Linked DNA regions of Fodinicurvata sp. EGI_FJ10296. The protein of the gene in region 1 interacts with the protein of each later gene in a pairwise test. Links are inferred from orthologs where the notes say so. Each region holds a gene or a part of one and is shown on either strand. Other genes may lie near its edges.

Region 1 (15,712 bases):
ATTCAAAATCACCATGTCGGCCTGATCCGGCCGGGATACCGGCTGAAAGCCAAGCGGCGCCAGGACGTCGGACATCCGTGCACTGTCATAGACGTTCATCTGGCAGCCATAGGTTTTGATATAGAGCCCGCGCTTCCGCGTGGCGCCGGCAGCTTCGTCGGGCGTGGCGGTTGGGGCGTCATCAAGCATGGTCGAATCCTGCATGGTCGATCCGGGATACTGTCAATGGCCCTGTTGTGGCGTGAATCGGGGGCGAGATCAAGGCGGGGCGCGATCAGGCGGCGGCGCGATCATCAGTGGCCGTGCACCGGCCCTTCTGCCCCCTTCTGCCGGACAGCAGGCCGGCCACGCCGTCGGCGACCTCGCACCAGCAATGATCGGCCAGTGCTTTCCGGTTGGTGAACCGGGCGGCCGATACTGGCTCGTGAAACGCGATCTGAACGCGAAGCCGTCCCATACCGATCATTGACCAGAGATGGGGAGCCAGATCCGTATCGCCATACCACGCATAAACCGCACGGTATTCCCGCCCCAGCGGAATGCCGTCCAGATGGGTTGGCACGATGGACACGGGCTGGACGGTGAGTGCCGGTGACGCCGTACCGGCGTGAACACCCGCGACACCGAACAGGGCTGACTTGAACGCAAGGGTCCGGTTGCCGTCGCTGCTGGTGCCTTCGGGAAACAGAATCATGCAGTCGCCCCGGTCCAGACGCGAACGCAGCGATTGGCTGTCTCTTTTTGCGTTCCGGGCTCTTCGGTCGACGAATACGGTATGTTGAAGACGGGCCAGAGTGCCGAAAAGCGGCCACGATCCCACTTCGGTCTTGGCGACGAAGCTGCCCTCGATCCGCGAGCCCAACACAGGGATATCCAGATACGATGAATGATTGCTGACGAACAGGGTCGGCCGGTGGCGGCTCACCCGGCCATGGACAACGACCTCGATGCCGAGAATGCGGCAGCAGAGTCGGTGATACCATACCGGCAAGCGGTAGCTGAGCGGCCGCCTGAAAATCACGGCCAGCCATTGAACGGGCAGCAGTGCCAGCGTCAGTAGCGCGTATGCGAGCAGCCGTACCGGCCCAAGGGCCGGGCTGCAGGCGGCATGCAACGCGTCTTTGTGGTACCGCCGGGGCTGAGGCGTCATGACGAGTAAATTGCGACCGGACGTTTCTCGCGTTTTTCATAGTGCCGATAGTATTTGGCCGTGACGAGATCGGTCTTCACCAGGATGCAGACATCAGTCGTATTGAACTGATGGTCGATGACCGCCCCGTCGCCCACCATTCCTCCGAGCCGAAGATATCCTTTGAGCAGCGGTGGAAGGGCAGTGAGCGCGCCGCGGTGATCGATTTCATCTGCCGGCATCAGATCGATACTGGTGTATCGCGAGTCGATCGCCCGGGGACGAAGCGGCGGAGGAGCGAGATGATGATGATGCAGATAGGACAGCGGAAGCTTCAAGGCGGCCGGTTCGACCCCTGGCAAGCTGCCGCAGCCGAACATCAGCTTGATGTCGTGATCAAAGACATAGGCCGCAATACCGCGCCACAACAGTTGCATGCACTGACCCGTTCTATGCCGGGCATCGACACAGGAGCGGCCTAGTTCCAGGACCTCGCCTGGCAGCGAAAGGATGCCGCCGATGTCGAACTCCGTGGCTGTGTAGAAGCCACCGCACCGCGCCGCCGCCTCGCGACGTATCAGCCTGTAGGTACCGACCACGGCGTCCGGTCCGCTTCCGATCGACCGGTCGAGCACAAGCATGTGATCGGCGACCGCGTCGTAATCATCGAAATCGCGTTCCAGGCGCGCCGTGTCACTGGACGGCCGGGCGGCCATCTCCTGATAGAAAATCCGATAGCGCAGGGCCTGCGCCGCATCGATCTCACGGCGCCCTTCAGCCAGTCGTACTTCGAGATCGCCGGCGCGAAGCGCCCATGAACAGCCGTTCGGGCTGGCCGACGATTGGTCGACGGATGCCTGGTCTACCATCTTCGCATCCCTTTCGGCGTCCCGATTTCATCCGGCGCCACCCTTGACGGGTTTGAGCCTGTCCGGCTCCCGTCGCATGGAGCCCCGCACGCGGGCTATCCTACGGTGCGATGTCGGGGTGGGGCAAGTGTCCTGAAGACCAGACCGGCTCATCGAGAAAGACCCGTGCCCGCTTGACCGGTGCCCGCTAGACGAACGAAGTACATGGCTTTTCACGTTGCGACGCAATGCCCCGACTGGCCTGGAGAGCGGCGCGAATCAGGCGTCCTTGCGCCCTCGGGTGCCGAGACCGATTTCTTTTGCGAGCATACTGCGCTGCTTTGCGTAATTTGGGGCAACCATGGGATAATCAGCCGACAATCCCCACCTTTCCCGGTAGTCTTCCGGCGTCATGTTATAGGCCGTTTTCAGATGGCGCTTGAGCATTTTTAGCTGCTTCCCATCTTCGAGGCAGACAATATAATCCGGATGCACGGATTTCTTGACGGGGACGGCGGGCTGTGGGCGCTCCTGCTGGGGGCTTGGCTCCCGACCGGCATTCGCCAGGCTCTTGTAGACCTGTTCGATCAACTGCGGCAGATCCGACATGGCGACCGTGTTGTTGCGGACATGCGCCGCCACGATCTGCGAGGTCAGAACAAGATACTCATTTGACGGTGCTTCGTTGGTCATCGACACCTCTCCGGTCTGATAGGACACCCTGCGCCTGCTTCTGTGAGGCTTCATGACCTGGTGGGGATAAAACTTCCCCTTGTGTATCTGTCCATGAAGACACCAAAAACATGCCCACTGGGTATATGGCTGCTGCCTAAATAATGCAAGAACCGCTATGAAGAAAGTAAGAGAAGGTTATCTCAATGAAAAAAAATCCTGACTACACCGTCGATATCACACAAGAGGTTTGCCCATTCACGTTCATTCGCACCAAGTTGGTTTTGGAACGAATGAAGACCGGCGAGATTCTGCACGTACGCCTGAAGGGCGAGGAGCCACTCGAAAACGTGCCCAAGGCTGTCAGGGAGATGGGCTCGACCATCCTGTCACTGGAGCCGGAACCAGAATCCGATACCGAGGGTGTCAAGATTCTTTCGATTGAGAAAGGTTCGGCACGATAGGAAGCTCCCGAGTCGGCATTTGTCATTCGGTGTCTTTGCCGGCAAGAGTCTTTTTCATAACGACGGCTGTGGCACCATATGTCGGATCTGTATAATAATTGAGTCGCCGTCCGGCAATTATATATCCCGCTTGGCGATAGAGGCACGTCGCCCGCTCGTTATTCTCTGCGACTTCAAGGAAGATAATCGCTGCCCCCAGTCGATGCGCCGCCTCTTCGCTCGCTGCGAGCAGGCGCCGGCCAATGCCTTTGCCGCGGTAATCGGGATCGACACAGATCGTCAACAGATCCGCCTGATCGCCAATCGCCCGGACGATTGCCAAACCCGAAAGGGTTCGCTGCCCTGTCCTGCCTTCGCAGCGCTCTCCTTCCCAGCATTGACAGGCGCCGATACCCAACGTGCCGACGATATCGAAGGATTTCTTCAGCGTCTCGCTGCTCCAGCCATCGGCGAAGCAACGACTGTGAAGTTGGGCGGCGCTCTGAAGATCGCTTTTGACAAGCGCGCACAGCACCGTGTTCTCCGAACCGGTCGGCGCGGTCACTGTTCGATGCCCCGCCCGGGCGGGGCCGCGACGGCGTCCGGGGGCCGAAGATAGAGGGGGGTCGGAATATCCGACGAGGACCGGGATCGTGCCTCCCATGCGAGGCGGGCGACGACGCCGCCGTCGATGGCATAAGGGGGTCGCCGTGCATCCGGCGAAACGGCGGGATGAAGATCGCAGAAGCGCCGCGCGCCGTCTCCGATCACGATCAATCCCCCGGGGGACTTCTCACGGTCCGTCATTTCCAGACCGGCGGGCGGCGCACAGATCATTTCGCCGCCGGAACCCAGCGACCAGGCGTCGAGCCCGCATTCGATCGGGTATAGCCGAAGATACATTTCCAGACGCCGACTTTCGATGGCGACTGCAAGCGATCCGCGCGTTGCTCCGATCGGCGGCGGCGCAAAAGCCAGGCCGGGCATCGCGGCATGCGCCAATGCATCGAAGGCATTGACGCCGACCACACCCGCTCCCGTTGCCAAGGAGAAGCCGGCGGCCGCAGCCAGCCCGATCCGAAGCCCTGTGAAAGCCCCGGGTCCTTCAATAACACCGATCAAGCCGATGCTGTCCGGCCTCCGAGCCGTTCGATCCAGTAGTGTGCGAATGGCCGGCAGCAGAGATTCGGCGTGTCCGCGGGCCATGGGTTGGCGAATTGACGCCAGGACGATGCCACACGGATCATCGTCGCGCGGTTCCCAAATGGCTGCCGTGCAAGCCGCGCCCGATGTGTCGATCGCCAATACGGTGGTCATCGTCTGTATATCCGGAATCTGGATACTTTAGGTCTGGACACTTGGCGCCGCTTCAGTCCATAGGCCGGTCGTCCGGTGTTTCAGCCAGTTGCGTCCGATGTGACAGACGGGCCGCGTCGGCCATGTGAAGGTCGTTCGAGCGTATCATCGTCTGAACGAAATCGACATAATCGGCGCCGCGCTCTGAATACCGCAATAAGCCTTCCGCCAATCTGACGCCGCTGACGGGCTCGCCCTCCGCCATCAGCGATGCGCGAAGCGCGCGCATGTCCCGATATGCTGGATGGGTATTCAGGTTGCGCATGTATGAAATCGTCGCGTCGGCAACGTCGCCGAATGCGGCATAGCGGCGCGGCTGGCCCGGCACGTCCCGCTGGGAGATCAAGCTGTCGGCCGCCGTCGTGATCTGACCGTACAGGGCATTGCCTTCACGAGCGAAACGTGACGTGCCCCACCCGCTTTCAATCGCCGCCTGAGCCAGAGCAAGACTCGGCGGGATCACGTCGGCCCGGCGCAGAAGCGTCTCGAAATCCGGCTCGTCGACCTCGTATCGGCTCAGCAACGTTTCGAGCCGGGCGCGCCGCTCCGGCCTGAGGCTCTCGGGATCGCCGGCAGACAATGCCTCCATCACCTGGATCTCGTGCCGTTCCGCGAGAATCCGGTCGTTTTCCCGCAGAACCAGCGGCAGGAGAATGCGAAAGAACAGGTGCTTGCGGTCGGCAACGGGTTCGACATCGGCAATGTCCGGAGGAATGGACAGGACCCGAATCCTGGGCACGGCCTCGTCATCTTCCACGACCCCCTCGTATGAGTACCCCAAGCGGGTAAACCGGTCGATCAGGGCGTCGGCCGAAGCGGTGTGGAGCACCAGTTCCGCGCTGGGTGTGGCTGGTGCGGCTCTCGGTGTCGACTCCGCAGCGAAAGGCATGATTGGGACCGGTGTTGCGCGATCCTGCGCCGAGGCCGTTATGGCCGATGGCCCGACGGATACCATCGTTGCCACCATTCCGAGGAGTACCGGCCCGATGGCATTGCGCAGTCGCAGTGCTGCGCGCAAGCCCGCGTGTGCTGGCTGGTGAGCGGCCCCCGTCTTTTCACCGGTGTTCTTTGGGCTGGTGTAAAATGGCATTTGTGATGAATGCTTCATAATAGGTCAATCTATCTATTGTGCGCGTATCGCCTGGACAATGCGATACACACCATACACCGTCCGGCGTTCCGCCGCAGGAGGATAAAGTGGGTAGCAGGGATGTCATTCGGACTGGCCCGCCCGGACATGGCCGAGCGGGTGCATTCGCAGTACGGCATCAATTCCGGTGACTAAACGGCGGCGCGGACTTCCTGAACATCGGGAATATAGTGGCGCAACAGGTTTTCGATTCCCGCTTTGAGCGTCATTGTCGAACTGGGGCAGCCCTGGCAGGACCCTTTGAGGCTCAGAAAGACGACGCCGTCTTCATATCCCTGAAATGTGATGTCGCCACCATCCTGGGCGACGGCGGGCCGAACGCGCGTATCCAGCAGTTCCTTGATCTGGACAACGATCTCATCATCTTCGGGTGTGCCGGTATGCATGGCATGGTCGGCCTCACCGTTGGCGTCGGCGCTGTCGTTCAGAATGGCGGCACCATTGGTGAAATGCTCCATGATCGCGCCGAGGATCGCCGGCTTGAGCAAATACCAATCCTTGTCATCCCGTTTCGACACGGTAAGGAAGTCGGCGCCGAAAAACACACCGGTAACGCCATCGATCCCGAACAGGCGTTCAGCCAGAGGCGAGCGGCGTGCTTCTTCTGCATCCGGAAAATTGGCGGTTCCACTGCCCAGAACGTCGCGTCCCGGCAGGAACTTCAGGCTCGCCGGATTCGGGGTCTGTTCGGTCTGGATAAACATGTCCTGTCTCTCTTGTCTGCGGTCCCGCGTAAGCTCGAAGATGGGCCTCGATCCGGTCCGGATCAAGGTTCGGCCATTGCGATCGGGTCCGGGCACGGATCAAACGCAAGAAGACGACGCTGCTTCTCAGGCCAGCAGGTCGATCTCACGGTCTGTCAGCTTGCCTGGCACGATCGTCACCGGAATGCGCAAAGTGCCGATCCTGCTCGTCGTCAGAAACTGAATCAACGGGCCGGGTCCTTCCTTGCCGGGTTTCGCACCCAGTACCAGAATGGAAATCGTAGGCTCTTCATCGATCAGCTTGACGAGTTCGTCGCGGCGCGTTCCTTCTCGCAGAAACAGGATCGGCATGCGGCCCGTCAGATCGTTGACGGTCTTTGCAACCCTCTGAAGCAGCATCTCGGCTTCCTGGCGCACTTCGGTCCGCATCATATCCTCGACAGCGGACCAGTGCTGAAATTCGGTCGGCTCGATGACAGCCAGCAGCGCGACGCGGCCGAAGGTGTGGCTGGCGCGCATGCAGGCAAACCGCAATGCCGCCTTCCATTCGTCGGTGTCGTCGATGACGACCAGAAAGACCCGCGGATGCTGATCGTCGATCCCGTCGCCGGATATGCCGTCGGGATCGGATTCGGGACCCGTTGGAAACGGAGACGTGTCGGCCATGGTGTCCTCCACCGGCAATTCGCCTGCCAACCCCGGGGCAGGCGGGGTGCTTGGGGGCATAGATGCGTCACGGACGGCGGAAAGGCAAACTCGCGAGCCATCCCGCCGTGATGGCGACCAGAATAGCAAGGATACCGTATAGCGCGGGACTGCCGTGAGCGAAGAGAAATATCTCGGCACCGACACCGACCTTGCGCACCGAAAGGGGCGTTGTCTGCGCGGCCGTCACGTTGCCGTCGGACAGCAGAAAGACGCTGACGAGATACTGCCCCGTGGGAACATTGTCAGGAAAGGCGAGGCGGGTTCGAAACAGGCGGCTGCCGAGAAATGACACCGGCTCGATCTCGATGCCATAAGTACCGGCGAACTGTTTGCGGCGGATCAGTGAGTCGCGGAAGCTGACGATCTCGTCGTCGTCCATCGACTCCCAATCGACCGGTCTGAGGTCGAGATTTTCGAGGCCGATGTCGTGCCGGTCCAGAATCGGGGGTGACGCGATCTCCTCCAGAGGCCGGCTCGCAGCGACGGCATAATACGACGGCGCGCGCTCGAACCGGGCCGAAGCGCGATTGACCCAAATGCCCAGAAAGCGCTCTTTTCGGCGCACCATGATCGTCTCGGTCGGGCCCCTGACCACCACGACGACATCGCCGGGTTCCTCGACAGCACCAAAAAGCACGACCTCGTCGCCGGTGAAGCCGGTGGTGATGGCGATCAGATGTTCCGACAGATCGGCCACGAGGGCCCGCGCCGGCGATGACACCGTGATGACCATCGCGACGGCGATCAGGCCGATCCACCGCGCCAGCCCGGCCATCATATTCCCCTTTCGGTGATGGTGATCTCATAGAGATCGTCAGGTTGCGAGACGAGTTCGTAGAACAGATTGGCGCATACCGTCAGAACGATCACCGCCAGCATGGCACGGGCCTGCTCGCCGCGGAGTTTCTCGGCGGCTTTGGAGCCGAACTGAGCGCCGATGACACCGCCGGCCAGCAGCAGCAGCGCGAGCACCACATCCACTGTCTGGTTCTGCGTTGCCTGAAGAAACGTTGCGATACCCGTCGCGAAGATGACCTGGAACAAACTGGTCCCCGCGACGACCGAGGCCGGCATGCCGAGCAGATAGATCATCGCCGGCACGAGAAAGAAGCCGCCGCCGATCCCCATGATTGCAACCATGAGGCCGCCCAGGAACCCGACCGACAACGGCAGCAGCGCCGAAATGTAGAGGCGCGAGCGTGGATATCGCATCTTGAAGGGAAGGCCGTGCGCCCAGGTGTGCCGATGCAATTTGTGCCGCGGGGTCGTCCCGCGCCGGGTCCGGAAGATCGTCCGGACGCTTTCCACCAGCATCAAACCGCCGATAATGCCGAGCGTTATGACATAGCTCAGCGAGATGACGAGATCGATCTGGCCCATGCGTTGGAGGATCCCGAAGACCCAAACGCCAAGTACGGTGCCGACGGTACTGCCGGCGATCATTACGACTCCGATACGAAAATCGACATTGCCGCGACGGCTGTGCGCCAGCACTCCCGATACCGAGGCAGCCACCAGCTGATTGGCCTGGGTGCCGACTGCAACCGCCGGGGGAACGCCAATGAAAATGAGCAGCGGCGTCATCATGAAGCCGCCGCCGACACCGAAGAGCCCGGACAGAAATCCGATCACACTGCCCATGCCAAGGATGAGCAGAACGTTGACGGTCATTTCCGCGATCGGCAGATAGATCTGCATGCGCTGTGCCCGAGAGGCTCCTTCTGCGGCCGGCGGCTCGTTCGAGCGGCCGGCCGTTGGATTCAGTCGATGTTGATCAATCCCATGGTGTCCTTCACGTCGGCAATCGTGCCCCGCGCGATCTCTCGCGCCCGAGCGCCGTTTTCCCGCAGTATGGCATCGAGCTGCGCCGGATCGGCAGTTAGTCGGTCGAGTTCCTGCGAGATTGGGCTCAGCACCGATACCGCGAGATCGGCCAGAGCCGCCTTGAACGTCGAGAACGATTCGCCGCCCCGTTCGGCAATGACCGCGTCAATGGTGGTATCGGCCAATGACGCATAGATCGTCAGCAGGTTGCGGGCTTCCGGGCGGCTGTCCATGTTCTCGCGGTCCGACGGCACCGGGTCCGGGTCGGTCCGGGCCTTGCGGATCTTCAGGGCAATGGTGTCGGCATCATCGGTCAGGCTGATCCGGCTGTAGTCCGAGCTGTCGGACTTGGACATCTTCTTCGAGCCGTCGCGCAGGCTCATGACCCGTGCGGCCTCACCCAGGATCTGAGGCTCCGGCAGGGGGAAATAGTCGCGCTCGAAGCGGTGATTGAAGCTGCCGGCGATTTCGCGGGTAAGCTCCAGATGCTGCTTCTGATCTTCACCCACCGGGACATGGGTCGCGTGATACAGCAGAATGTCAGCCGCCATCAGGACCGGATAGGCCAGCAGGCCGTGCATCGCCAGATCCTGATGCTTGCCGGCCTTGTCCTTGAACTGGGTCATCCGCTTGAGCCAGCCCATGGGCGTCAGGCAACTGAACAGCCATGCCAGTTCGGTGTGTTCGGGAACCTGGCTCTGCGCGAATAGGATCGATTTCTTCGGGTCGATGCCGACGGCGATCAGCGTGGCCAGCAGCTCCCGGGTATTCGCCCGCAGCGCCTGCGGATCCTGTGGAACCGTCAGAGCGTGAAGATCCACTGCGCAGAAGATGGTTTCGTAGTCCTCCGACTGAAGCCGCACCCAGTTTCGAACTGCACCGAGATAGTTGCCCAGATGCATCTTGTGCGTCGGCTGAATGCCGGAGAAAATCCGTTTCATCTCAAATCTACTGCTTTGCGGCTAATGGTGGGCGTCTGGAGGTGGTTCCCGGGAACGTCATGGGAGGAACGGCTGTTGCGTGCCAGCGGTTTTTGCCGCCGCAGGGCGTCAGGGTCAAGCTGCCTTTTTCCATATCAACCGTTTGACGTCCGACAACCGGACGCCGCCAAAGAGAGCGCCGGCCGCGAAATAGGTTGCAGCTCCCATTGCGACCAGTGCCATCAGGCCAATCGGCCCGGCCCAAAGCCCCGACGCCGTTCGCGCGCCGGCCTCGTCGCCCAGGGGTAGCCAACTGCCCAGGCCGGTCAGGAGGGCGGTGGCGAGCAACGCAATGCCAAGGACGGCGCCAGCAGCGATCTGCCCCAGGATGCGCCGCCTGGTTTCCGCGTCCAGACGAAACAGGCCCCGACGTCGCAGCCCCCGAACGAGAATGGCGACGTGAAGCCACGCGGTGAGGCCGGTGGCGAGAGCCAGACCGACATGCCCCAGATACCGGATCAGGATCAGGCTGAGCGATATGTTCATGACTGTGGCCACGATGGCCACCTTGACCGGGCTGGCCGTATCCTGGCGGGCGAAATAGACCGTCGAGAAAACCTTGACCATCACATAGGCGGGAATTCCGATGCCGTAGGCCGCCAGCGCGAGGGCTGTCGCACGCGTGGCCTCGGCATCGAAGGCGCCCCGCTGGAACAGGACAGTCAGGATCGGCTGCGGGATGACGATCAGCGCGACGGCCGATGGTATCGACAGCAGCAACGCAGCGTCGAGCGCGCGGTTCTGGGTCCGCAGGGCGGCGCTGGTATCTGCGGCTTCGACCTGGCGCGACAGCATGGGCAACAGGGCCGTTCCGATCGCGATTCCGATCACACCCAGCGGCAACTGATAGAGCCGGTCGGCATAGTACAAGTAGCTGATCGCGCCGGCTGGCAACAGGGACGCCAGCAGAATGTCGATGAATATGTTGATCTGGATGACTCCGGCGCCGAGAGCGCCGGGGGCCATCAAGCGAAACAGCTTGCGGATTCGGGCGTCAATTCGCGGGCGCGGCAGGCCCAGCCGGACACCGGCGCGGCGGCAGGCTTCGGCCAGCCACAGAAGCTGAACGATCCCCGCGATCAGGACGGCCCAGGCAAGGGCGTGGCCGACGGTCGCGACGATGCCCCACCCGATCAACGGCTCAGCGAGCAGCAGGGCCGCGATCAGGCACAGATTGAACAGGATCGGCGCGGCGGCGAAGGGCCCGTACCGACCGAGTGCATTCAGCACACCGCCCATCAAGGCGACCAGCGACATCAGTATCAGATAGGGAAAGGTGACGCGGCCCAACGTCACCGCCAGGTCGAACCGCTCGGCATCGTCGACGAATCCCGGTGCAATCACGGTCATGATTGCCGGCATGGCGATCACCGCAAGGATCGTAAGCGGCAACAGAACGGCGATCATCACAGCCAACGCGCGTTCCGCGAAGGCCACCGCGGGGTCGATTCCCTTCGATTCCAGGTCGGCGGAAAACATCGGCACGAAGGACACACTGAACGCGCCTTCGGCGAACAGGCGGCGGAACAGATTGGGCAGCTTCAATGCAACGAAGAAGGCATCGGCCACGACGCCGGCACCGAGCATGGCGGCGGTCAGAATATCGCGCACGAACCCGGCGATGCGGCTCAGCATGGTGAGCCCGCCGACCGTTGCGATCGCCCGGATCAGCGTCGGGGACCGGCCACGAATTGAAGTGTCGGCGGGGGTCATGGCTTTTGTGCCGTCTGACCCTGTGTCCCGGCAGGCATTCGGGGCCGCTTGCCCAGGCGCCGGCGCGCCGGACGCGTTGGCGCCGGTGCGGGCGGCACCGATCCGGGGTCGCCGTCGGCAAGCACCGCCGTCAGATGGCTTCGGATCTGTTCCAGCTTCGTTTCATTGGTGACCTTGAGGCCGAAAACATCCTTGACGTAGAAGACGTCGATGGCCCGTTCGCCAAAGGTCGAAATCTTGGCGCTGGATATCTGCAAAGCCATCCCGGACAGCGCACGCGTCAGATCGTACAGCAGTCCCGGACGGTCGCGGCCGTTGACCTCGATGACCGAATGCGTCCGGCTCGCGGCATTGTCGATCAGGACCCGCGGCTGAACCCGAAACACGTTCGTACGGGTCGGCAGACGCGACCGTTGACGCTCCAGTTCGGCGGTCGGGTCGATCGTTCCTGCAAGGCAACGGGACACGGTATCGCTGAGAGAGGCCAACGCATCGGGATCGTCGAATGGCAGTGTGTCGGCGCCGCCCTGAACATTGAACAGATCGATGGCAAGTCCGGTGGTCAGTGTGAAAATCTTCGCATCGACGATGTTCGCCCCGGCGACGGCCAGCGCGCCGGCGACCCGCGCGATCAGGCCGGGGTGGTCCGGCGTCAGCACGGTCACTTCCGTCGTGCCCTGATCGCCGACCGGCCGAGCGTCGACGATCAGCGGATCGTCCTGCCGTTCGGCGCGGACGACCAGTGCGGCGTGCCGGCAATGAGTATCGGTGTCCAGCGACAGCCAATAGGGCGGGTATCCCTTTCCCAGAAATGCCGCAACGGCGTCGTCGCTCCATCCGGCGGCGGTGAGGCGGGTCCGGATCGCCTCGTGCGCGGCGTTCACCCGCGATTCGGTGCCCTCGAAGTCGAAACCGTCGGCGATCAGGTGCCGGGTCCGGTTGTAAAGCTGACCGAGAAGCGATCCCTTCCACCCGTTCCATCGACCCGGCCCGACGGCCCGGATGTCGGCGCAGGTCAGCACAAGAAGCAGGCGGAGGCGTTCGGCCGATTCAACCAGCCCGACGAAATCGCGCACCGTCTGGTCGTCCTCGATGTCCCGCTTCAAAGCGGTGTCGTTCATGGCCAGGTGATTGAGCACCAGCCACTCGACCGTCTCGGTTTCTTCCGTCGAAAGACCCAGCCGGGGGCAGAGTTTGCGGGCAACTTTCGCGCCCAGAACAGAATGATCGCCGCCACGGCCCTTGGCGATGTCGTGCAGCAGCATGGCCACGAACAGCGCCCGGCGCGATTTGATCGACGGGAAGACGCTGGTCGCCAGCGGCATCTCGTCCGCGATCGCACCGTTTTCGATCCGGTGGAGGATGCCGATTGCGAACATCGTATGCTCATCGACGGTATAGACATGGTACATGTCGTATTGCATCTGGGCGACGACGCGGCCGAAATCGGGCAGGAAACGCGCCAGAACGCCGCTTTCGTTCATCCGCCGCAGCGCCTTCTCGGGGTCGTTGGGCGATGTCAGGATATCCAGGAACAGCGCGTTGGCGGCGGGGTCGTTGCGCAGCTTGTTGCCGATCAGTTTCAACGATCGCGTAATCGCCTTCAGCGCGGCCGGATGAATATCGAGATCCCGGTCCTGCGCAACGCGGAACAGCCGCAGCATGTCGATCGGTGTGTCGCGAAGATGCCGTTCGGAGGGAAATGTCAGGCGTTCGCGATCGACGACAAAGCCGTCGACTTCTTTGGCACCGCCGAGAAAAAACATGAAACGCCGGGGCTTGCGTCGGCTGTCGGCTTCCAGGGCGGCACAGAAGATGCGTGTAAGATCGCCGACATCCTTTGCGATCAGGAAATAGTGCTTCATGAACCGCTCGACGCCGCTGGCGCCGGCATGGTCGGTGTACCCCATCGCCGGTCCGATCTCGCGCTGAAGATCGAAGGTCAGCCGGTCTTCCTCGCGTCCGGTCAGATAGTGTAGATGGCAGCGCACGGCCCGGAAGAACGACAGGGCCTTGCGGAACCGGGCGGCTTCGTCGTCGTTCAGGACTCCGGCCGCCACCATGCCGTCGATATCCCGCACCTGAAAGAGATACTTGGCGATCCAGAACAGGCTCTGGAGGTCGCGCAGCCCGCCCTTTCCGTCCTTGACGTTTGGCTCCATCACGTAGCGGCTGTCGCCGAGTTTGCGATGGCGTGCGTCGCGTTCGGCCAGCTTGGCCTCGACGAAATCGGCCTTGCTGTCCGCGTCGACGATGTCCCGTTTGTATCGCTTGAAGAGCTCTTCGACCAGCGCCGGCTCGCCCCATAGCGGTCGGCATTCGAGCAGACTTGTGCGGATCGTCATGTCCGTTTTGCTCGTGCGAATGCAATCGTCGACGGATCTGACCGCATGGCCCACCCTGAGGCCGAGATCCCAAAGCAGATAGAGCATGAATTCCACGACCTGCTCTACCCGTGGCGTGCGCTTGTAGGGAAGCAGGAAGAGCAGGTCGATATCGGATTTGGGTGCCAGTTCACCGCGGCCATAGCCGCCCAGCGCGACAATGGCGAAGCGTTCGCCGGTCGTCGGATTGGGTGCGGGGAAGAGATGAAGGTCGGAAATATCAGCGAGCGTGCGGATGAGTTGGTCCAGAACATGCACCCGGTTCCGGACGCAGTCGTCACCGGTGCCGAAATCATTCAGAAACCGATTGCGCACCTCGGATTCGCCGCTTTTCAGCGCCGCCTTCATCAGGCCGAGCAGCGCCTGTCGCCCTTTGCCCGTCCGGCACTTGTCGGGGCCGCCGCATTCGACCGTCCAATCCGCGATACGGCTCTTGAGCGCCGCTGCGTCCAGCAAAGCGTCGCCATTGCTGACCGGCGGCGGCGCCCAATCGCCGATGGCGGCCGGGAAAAGCTGTCCCTCGCCGTGGTCCGTCGGTCGGAAGAAATTGAACATCTGTTCGATACTCGTCGTATGATCGGCGGTCGTGATCGCGCTAGCGGGGCTTTCGCATCGCCAACAGGGCTTCCCGGAGGATTTCCAGGACGGGCTTCAGCCGCTCGTCGACGGATTCGGCAATCAGGCGGCGCAACTCGTCCTCGGACAGGGTGCCGCCTGAGCCCGGAGCATCCGGCCCGAAACCCGGATCCGGTGACTCCGGCGGCGTTACGAACGCACCATCGATGCCGCCGCCCCAATCGAACGGGGAATCGGTGTCTTCCCGGTCCGAACCATTCCCGGCAATATCATTCGGCGAAAAACCATTCGGGACCGGTGCGCTCCCGACAAATCCATCGTCACCTGAATCGGCATCCGCCCAGACGTCGCCCGTGTCCGGCAGGACATGGGCTTCCGATGGCCCCCCAGCACCGTCCCCCCCAGCACCGTCCCCCGCCGTGTCTGCTTGCGGCATAACCGGCTGTTCCAGGAGAGGGCCATCACCGCGATGCGGGCTCGACAATGACGGCAGCGCCGGAGCCGATGTCCGTCCGGACACCGTTTCCTCCAACGCGCGGCGCAAATCGCCCAGATGCGACTTGAGGACCCGGACATCCTCTTTCAGTGCCGTGACCTCGGCCGCCAAACCGACGGCGCTGCCGGGGGCGCCGCCGGAATTGCCGGTGACGGCGCCGGTTTCGGCATCATCCAGGAAAACCCGCCAGGTCCCGTCGTCTGCCTTGTATCCCCGAGCAGCGCCACGTTGCAGACGTTTTCTCAATGCCTCGACAGACAGACCGAGCGTACGGGATGCTGTCGTTATATCGACCGTGGCGTCAGTCGCCATCAGGTAAAACCCTGTCCGGTTGTCTCGAATGTCCCGCCCGATATCATAACGATGTTGCGCCTCATGTCTAATACGATCAGCCTCTGATTGCTGATACCGGCATGACCGGGTTCCGGGTCGGTACTGGACGGGTCCCATGAGATAGAGGGTGTCATGGCGGATGACGGAAAGGATCCCGTAGAGCAGCCCGACGGCCGGAGCGCCAACGCCCGCCGTGTGGCCCGTCACAAGGCGCGGCTGGCCGAATCCGGCTTGAAGCAGGTCAATATCCAGGCCCCGGTTGCGGCACACCCGATCCTCAAGGATCTCGGCCGCCGGCTGAAGGCAGGCCAGCCGATTGAAGAGGCGCTGTTCGAACTCGCCGCCCGGCACGCCCGTGCTCCACAATCGCCGGAGGCGGCCGGTGCTGTGTCGTCG
Region 2 (6,386 bases), on another replicon or contig:
GGGAAGATCGTAGAGGTTCTTGTCCATCGGGTCGCCTGGATGGATCTTGTTCTGGATGCCGTCAAGCCCGGCCATCAGCATCGCCGAGAAGGCCAGATAGGGATTCGCCGTCGGATCCGGGAACCGGATTTCCACCCGCTTGCCCTTCGGGCTGGTCGCATAGGGAATACGGCAGGAAGCCGACCGGTTCCGCGAGGAATAGGCAAGCAACACGGGCGCTTCGAAGCCGGGGACGAGGCGCTTGTAGCTGTTGGTCGACGGGTTGGTAAAGGCGTTCAGCGCCTTTGCGTGTTTGATGATGCCGCCGATATAATAAAGGGCGGTCTCGGAAAGATCTGCATAGCCGGATCCGGCAAATGTCGGTTGGCCCTCTTTCCAGATCGACTGGTGAACATGCATCCCCGAGCCGTTGTCGCCCTTGACCGGCTTCGGCATGAACGTCGCGGTCTTACCATAGGCCTGGGCCACCATGTGGACGCAGTATTTATAAATCTGCATCTGGTCGGCATGCTCGACCAGCGTACCGAATTTCGTGCCGAGTTCGTGCTGGGCCGGCGCCACCTCGTGGTGGTGCTTCTCGATCACCAGACCCATTTCTCCCATCACCGACAGCATTTCCGCACGGAGATCGGCGCCGCTGTCGACGGGTGGAATCGGGAAATAGCCGCCCTTGATGTAGGGGCGGTGTCCCATGTTGCCTTCGGGAAACACCTTGCCGGAAGCCGATGGAATCTCGCTACTTTCAAGATGATAGTAGCCCTGGTGCATGGACTGCTCGAAGCGAACGTCGTCAAAAACGAAGAACTCCGCCTCGGCGCCGAACACGGCGCGGTCGCCGATCCCCAGAGACGCCATGTAGTCCTGCGCCTTCTTCGCCACCGAGCGCGGATCGCGGTTATACGACTGACCGGTGGATGGCTCGTAGACGTCGCAGAACAGAATCAGGCTGGGTTGCGCCGAGAACGGATCCATGACGGCGGATGACGCGTCGGGAATCAGCGACATGTCCGACTCGTTGATGTCCTTCCAGCCGTTGATGGACGATCCGTCGAACATGAATCCGTCGGTGAAGACGTCCTCGTCGATCGTACTGACATGCTGGGCGGTATGCTGCCACTTGCCCCTTGGATCGGTAAAGCGGAGGTCGACGTATTTGACGTCGTGTTCCTTGATCAGGTCGAAGACTTTCGAAATCGCTTCGGACATTTCCTGTTTCCTGTGGTTTTTCCGTGTCGGCTTTGCGTACCCGGATTGGGTCTCTTACGCGGAGAGATCGTTTCCCGATACCCGCCCTTGACTGATTACTGAGACTGATACCTCTAACGGCTTGTTAGACCGCGTCTGCGCCCTTTTCCCCGGTACGGATCCGGATGACGTCATCGATCGGCGAAATGAAGATCTTGCCATCGCCGATGCGGCCGGTATGGGCCGCTTGCTGGATCGCTTCCACGGCCCTCTCGACCATGGAATCTTCCATGATTACCTCAATCTTCACCTTGGGCAGGAAGTCGACGACATATTCGGCCCCACGATAGAGTTCGGTGTGACCCTTCTGCCGTCCGAACCCCTTCGCCTCGGTCACGGTAATGCCCATGATTCCAACGTCGTGGAGCGCTTCCTTAACCTCGTCCAGCTTGAACGGTTTGATGATCGCTTCGACTTTCTTCATCGCCTCTCGCCTGTTGTCTGACGTCGCCCGGACAATATCGCTGCCCCGGAATGACGGCCCCCGGGAACTCGACCCCGAGGATAAGAGCATGGTGCCGAGTGGAGCAATTAGTGTGCCAACCGCACCGATCGAAAGCATGTCAGGACCAAGCGTCTCCACTTGCTCCCAAACTTTGTACAATGAGTGCGATAGTCGGCCTATCGAATTCGGCCTGCTGACTGTGCACCCTTGCCGACCGCTCAGAAAATCGGCATTTTGCCTATTTTATAGGCACAATAGACCCTCATCCTCCAGATTTCAACCGGTTGGCGTCTCTCCATCTCGGCCGATACTTCGCCGGGCGTGAGTGGGGGGCGGTCACAGCGTGCCGACGAATTTATTGACGCGCTGCAGAGCTTCCTCGATGGCTTCGATGCTGTTTGCGTAGGATAGCCGGATGAAACCCTCGCCGTTTCCGCCGAAACTGGTTCCGGCAACCGTTGCCACGCCGGCTTCGGTCAGAAGTCGGTCTTGCATCGTGCGGGCATCCAGACCGGTTGCCGTGATATCAGGGAACGCATAGAAGGCGCCGCCGGGCTCAACGCAGCGAAAGCCGGGGATACTATTCAGTCCGTCTACGACGACGCGGCGGCGCGACGTGAACGCTTGCAGCATTTCGTCTACGGCATCCTGAGGTCCGGTCAGAGCGGCGATGGCCGCCATCTGGGCAGCAGCGTTGACGCATGAATGACTGTTGACGGCAAGCCTGTCGGCAAGGTCGATCAGTGCCGATGGCCAAACGCCGAATCCGAGGCGCCAGCCGGTCATCGCATAGGTCTTCGACCAGCCATCGAGCAGAATCAGCCGGTCCTCAAGTTCCGGATAGCTGAGCAGGCTGCGATGCGCGTGCGGCGGATAGAGCATCCGGCTGTATATCTCATCACTCATGACCGCCACATGCGGATGCTTTGCAAGGCCAGCCACGAGCCGATCCATGGCTTCCGGCGGCACGACCCCGCCGGTGGGGTTGGCGGGACTGTTGACGATCAGCAGCCTGGTAGCCGGGGTAATCGATGCCAGGATGGCATCCGGATCGAAGGCAAAGCCCTTTTCCTGCAGAAGCGGGTATGCGACCGGCGTCGCGCCCGTGTAGCGGATAACTGAGCCATAGATCGGGAATCCGGGATCAGGATAGATGATTTCGGCGCCCGGCTGACCGAACATCAGAATGGCGAACCACATTGTCACCTTGCCGCCGGGCACGATCACGACTCGCTCCGGCGACACGTCGACGCCGTGACGGCCTTGCAGATCTGCGGCGACGGCTTCACGAAGCGGCTGGATACCACGAGCCGGCGTATACCCATGATGGCCGTCCCGAAGAGCTTGTGCTGCAGCTTCGACGATGTGGTCGGCTGTTTTGAAGTCTGGCTGGCCAATGCCAAGATTAATGATCGATCGGCCATCGCGCTCCATGGCGGCGGCGCGGGCGAGCACCTGAAAGGCCGTCTCGGTTCCAAGGCGGGACATCGCGTCCGCCGGCCTGATCGATGCTGGGGCCGTATCGCTGGTGCTGGGCATTCGTCCTGTTCCCCTTCAGCTGGTTTGCGCCGCTTCGGCATCATTTGACTGTATGACAGCCTTCCGCATTTCATGGCTGCGGTTCAAGCGTCCAAACGAGTCCATGCCCTCTGCTGGGCCTTGGTCTGATCGAGCCGGGTGGCGGCAGGCGCGGAAAAAGTTGTGGCGTTGGGCTTGACGGGCAGCGATGGATCGTCCATATCCACCGCGCCTGCCGATCACGGCAGTGTTATGGCGATCGTAGCTCAGCGGTAGAGCACTCGGTTGTGGTCCGAGATGTCGTGGGTTCGAACCCCATCGGTCGCCCCATTTTCCCCTTTATGCAATCTGAATAGATATAGCAGGACGTGCCCGCAGCGTATCTTGGGCAGGTCCATGAGAAGGCGGCTGTCCGCGCCAACGCCCTTGGTATACATTTGTGCGTAGATTCAGCAGGTCGGAAGGGGACCGCGCGATGAACAACGCCGAGTGGCCAGTGGAGCTGTTGACCGCCGCGGAAATGGGCGCGGCCGACGCTCGCGCCATCACTGCCGGAACGCCGGGCCATGTGCTCATGCGTCGGGCCGGCCGAGCCGTCTCGGATGCCGTCGGGCGTCTGTCAGCGCCCCCGGGGCCGGTCCTTGTCCTCTGTGGGCCTGGAAACAACGGCGGTGACGGCTTTGTCGCGGCCACGTTTCTGGCACGTCGCGGGTGGTCCGTGAGCGTTGCGCTGCTTGGAGATCCAGGCCGCCTTTCCGGTGATGCGGCAACGGCATTCGCCGATTGGAACGGCCCCCTGGAGATCATCGACGATTCCTGGTGCCGAACCATGGCAAACGATCAACGAACGCCGGCCGTGGTCGTCGACGCCCTGTTCGGCGCCGGTCTGTCCAGGCCCTTCAACGGGGCGCCGGCCATGCTGCTCGCGCGGTTGCGCCAAAGGGGGGGGCGTATCGTCGCCGTTGACGTTCCCAGCGGGCTGGACGGAACGACGGGTCGGATAAGGGGAGGAGACGAGGGGCGAGCCGTTCCAGCGGATGTGACTGTCACATTTTTCCGGCTGAAGCCCGGTCACTGCCTCCAGCCTGGACGGTCGATCTGCGGCCGCACCGATCTCGTCGACATCGGCATCGATCCCACCGTGCTGCACGTCATTGCGCCGACGGCGCATATTAACAGGCCGGCGGCATGGGACGGCGTGATTCCAGCGCCGACAATCCAGGACCACAAATACAGCCGTGGCCACGTCGTCGTTCTGGGCGGTGAGATGATTGGTGCGGCCAGACTGGCGGCGGCGGCCGCCCGGCGTCTGGCCGGCTACGTAACATTGGCGGGTGAGGGCGTTGACGGCATTTGCGCCGTCGAACCGGGACTCGTACTCCGCCCAGGGGGCGGTGGCTGGGAATCGGCGATGTCGGCCGCTGTCGGGCGTCCGGATCACATGGCCGCCGTCATCGGGCCGGGTGCGGGAGTGGGCGATGCCGCCGCGGCAGAGAGGTTGAGAGGCCGGGCACGCGACTGGCTCTCCACCGGAGCGGGACTGGTGCTGGACGCCGACGGCCTTACGGCATTCTCGCCGGCGCCCGACCTGCCGGCGCCCGACCTGCCGACGGATGGGGCTGCCGGCCTGCCGAAATCACCGAAGGGGCATCGCCTTGTTCTGACGCCACATAGCGGTGAGTTTGCCCGCCTTTTTCCAGACCTGGCCGGCAACGATACGGACAAGTTATCATCCGCGCGTGCGGCAGCGCGGGCGACCGGCGCCGTCGTGGTACTGAAGGGCGGAGACACCGTGATCGCCGCCCCCGACGGTCGTGCCGCGGTCAGCGTCGACGGACCCGCTTCGCTGGCCACCGCCGGAACGGGCGATGTTCTTTCAGGTCTCATCGGCGCATTGATTGCCGCGGGAAAGCCGCCGTTTGATGCGGCTCGAATGAGCGTATGGCTACACGGCGAGGCGGCGAAACGCCTGGGAGTCGGCCTCGTCGCCGAGGATTTGCCGGCCGCGATCGCTGATATTCTTCGACTTGGTCCGACCGCTGGACGCCGGACGTTCGCAGGCATGATGCCGGCGTGGTGACGGGACGGTTTTTGGACTGTTTGCGGCTATGAAGCTGTGCTATCACCTCCACCGGAATAGGCGCGGCAGGTTCGCGCATGCGGGCGTGGCGGAACTGGTAGACGCGTCAGGTTTAGGTCCTGGTGGCTTTGGCCGTGGGGGTTCAAGTCCCTCCGCCCGCACCAAATATTTCGGCGTCCGGTCAAATTCGCAAATGCGCGGATGACCTCGGCAACTGACGACTGTCAGTCGCGTAGCCACGTTCAACGTGGCGAAGGGGCTGTCGTCGCTTGCTGCCACACCGAACAGGCGTGTTGCCATGCGGCGGTGAGTCGTTATTTCTTGACCCGCCATGGTTTACACGTTCAAACACCAACGCGTCGGACCAGGGGGGTCCGGGGCGATAGGCGGCAACGAAACAGGCAAGCTTTTGAGATGCAGGTAACCGAGACCAACGCCGAAGGGCTTCGCCGGGAATTGAAAGTCATCATTCCGGCGGGTGACATCGAGCAACGGGTTGATACGCGACTGAGCGAAATCCAAAAGGATATCCGCCTTCCAGGCTTTCGTCCCGGTAAGGTGCCGATGTCGATTCTTCGCAAGCGGTATCGGAAATCCGTTATGGGCGAAGTGGTGGAGGGCTTGGTCAATGAAAGCTCTCAGGAAGCCATTTCCGACCAGGGTATTCGACCCGCGCTGAAACCCGAGATCGATATCGCCAGCTTCGATGACGGCAAGGACCTGGAAATCAACCTGAAGGTCGAGGCACTTCCTGACATTCAGCCGCCAGACGTCTCCGACATTTCTATTGAAAAGCCGGTTGCGGAAGTGTCGGACGAGACCGTCGACGAGGCTCTCAAGCGCCTGGCCGAGAATCAAAAATCCTACGAGGCAGTCGACGAAGCGCGCCCGTCGGCCGATGGCGATCAGATCCTGATCGACTTCGAGGGCGAGATGGACGGCGAAAAGCGCTCCGAACTGGCAAGTGAGGATTTCGCACTCGATCTCGGGTCGGGTCGCATGATCCCGGGATTCGAGGATCAGCTGGTCGGTGCTTCCGCGGGCGAAACCAAAACCGTAGATATCACCTTTCCGGAAGATTACCCGGCCGAGGATTTC

Evidence for each region.
Region 2: the proteins of ABZ728_RS02360 (region 1) and ABZ728_RS03470 interact in binary tests that used the Escherichia coli proteins (3 or more experiments, as listed by UniProt). The link is inferred for Fodinicurvata sp. EGI_FJ10296 from one-to-one orthologs.

Annotation. Positions count from the first base shown.
Region 1 is NZ_JBFCVL010000001.1:501,333-517,044, forward strand. What follows is about bases 11,324-14,785. They hold ABZ728_RS02360 ([protein-PII] uridylyltransferase), read right to left. Parts: upstream 14,467-14,785; coding sequence 11,524-14,466; downstream 11,324-11,523. Other genes in these bases: murJ (murein biosynthesis integral membrane protein MurJ), read right to left, coding at 11,324-11,527; ABZ728_RS02365 (hypothetical protein), read right to left, coding at 14,507-14,785. Outside these bases: tRNA (N6-isopentenyl adenosine(37)-C2)-methylthiotransferase MiaB, read right to left, coding at 1-189; ABZ728_RS02295 (lysophospholipid acyltransferase family protein), read right to left, coding at 275-1,150; ABZ728_RS02300 (GNAT family N-acyltransferase), read right to left, coding at 1,147-1,998; ABZ728_RS02305 (MucR family transcriptional regulator), read right to left, coding at 2,257-2,670; ABZ728_RS02310 (sulfurtransferase TusA family protein), read left to right, coding at 2,856-3,113; ABZ728_RS02315 (GNAT family N-acetyltransferase), read right to left, coding at 3,136-3,657; tRNA (adenosine(37)-N6)-threonylcarbamoyltransferase complex dimerization subunit type 1 TsaB, read right to left, coding at 3,654-4,409; ABZ728_RS02325 (glucosaminidase domain-containing protein), read right to left, coding at 4,462-5,337; ABZ728_RS02330 (NifU family protein), read right to left, coding at 5,730-6,302; ABZ728_RS02335 (universal stress protein), read right to left, coding at 6,429-6,968; ABZ728_RS02340 (TIGR02186 family protein), read right to left, coding at 7,036-7,788; ABZ728_RS02345 (sulfite exporter TauE/SafE family protein), read right to left, coding at 7,785-8,708; trpS (tryptophan--tRNA ligase), read right to left, coding at 8,771-9,775; more of murJ, read right to left, coding at 9,890-11,323; more of ABZ728_RS02365, read right to left, coding at 14,786-15,295; ABZ728_RS02370 (hypothetical protein), read left to right, coding at 15,449-15,712.
Region 2 is NZ_JBFCVL010000002.1:8,129-14,514, reverse strand. Bases 1-2,937 are described here. They hold ABZ728_RS03470 (P-II family nitrogen regulator), read right to left. Parts: upstream 1,670-2,937; coding sequence 1,331-1,669; downstream 1-1,330. Other genes in these bases: ABZ728_RS03465 (pyridoxal phosphate-dependent aminotransferase), read right to left, coding at 2,027-2,937; glnA (type I glutamate--ammonia ligase), read right to left, coding at 1-1,206. In the rest of the region: more of ABZ728_RS03465, read right to left, coding at 2,938-3,229; ABZ728_RS03455 (NAD(P)H-hydrate dehydratase), read left to right, coding at 3,684-5,288; tig (trigger factor), read left to right, coding at 5,490-6,386. UniProt on the Escherichia coli protein: P-II indirectly controls the transcription of the glutamine synthetase gene (glnA). P-II prevents NR-II-catalyzed conversion of NR-I to NR-I-phosphate, the transcriptional activator of GlnA. When P-II is uridylylated to P-II-UMP, these events are reversed.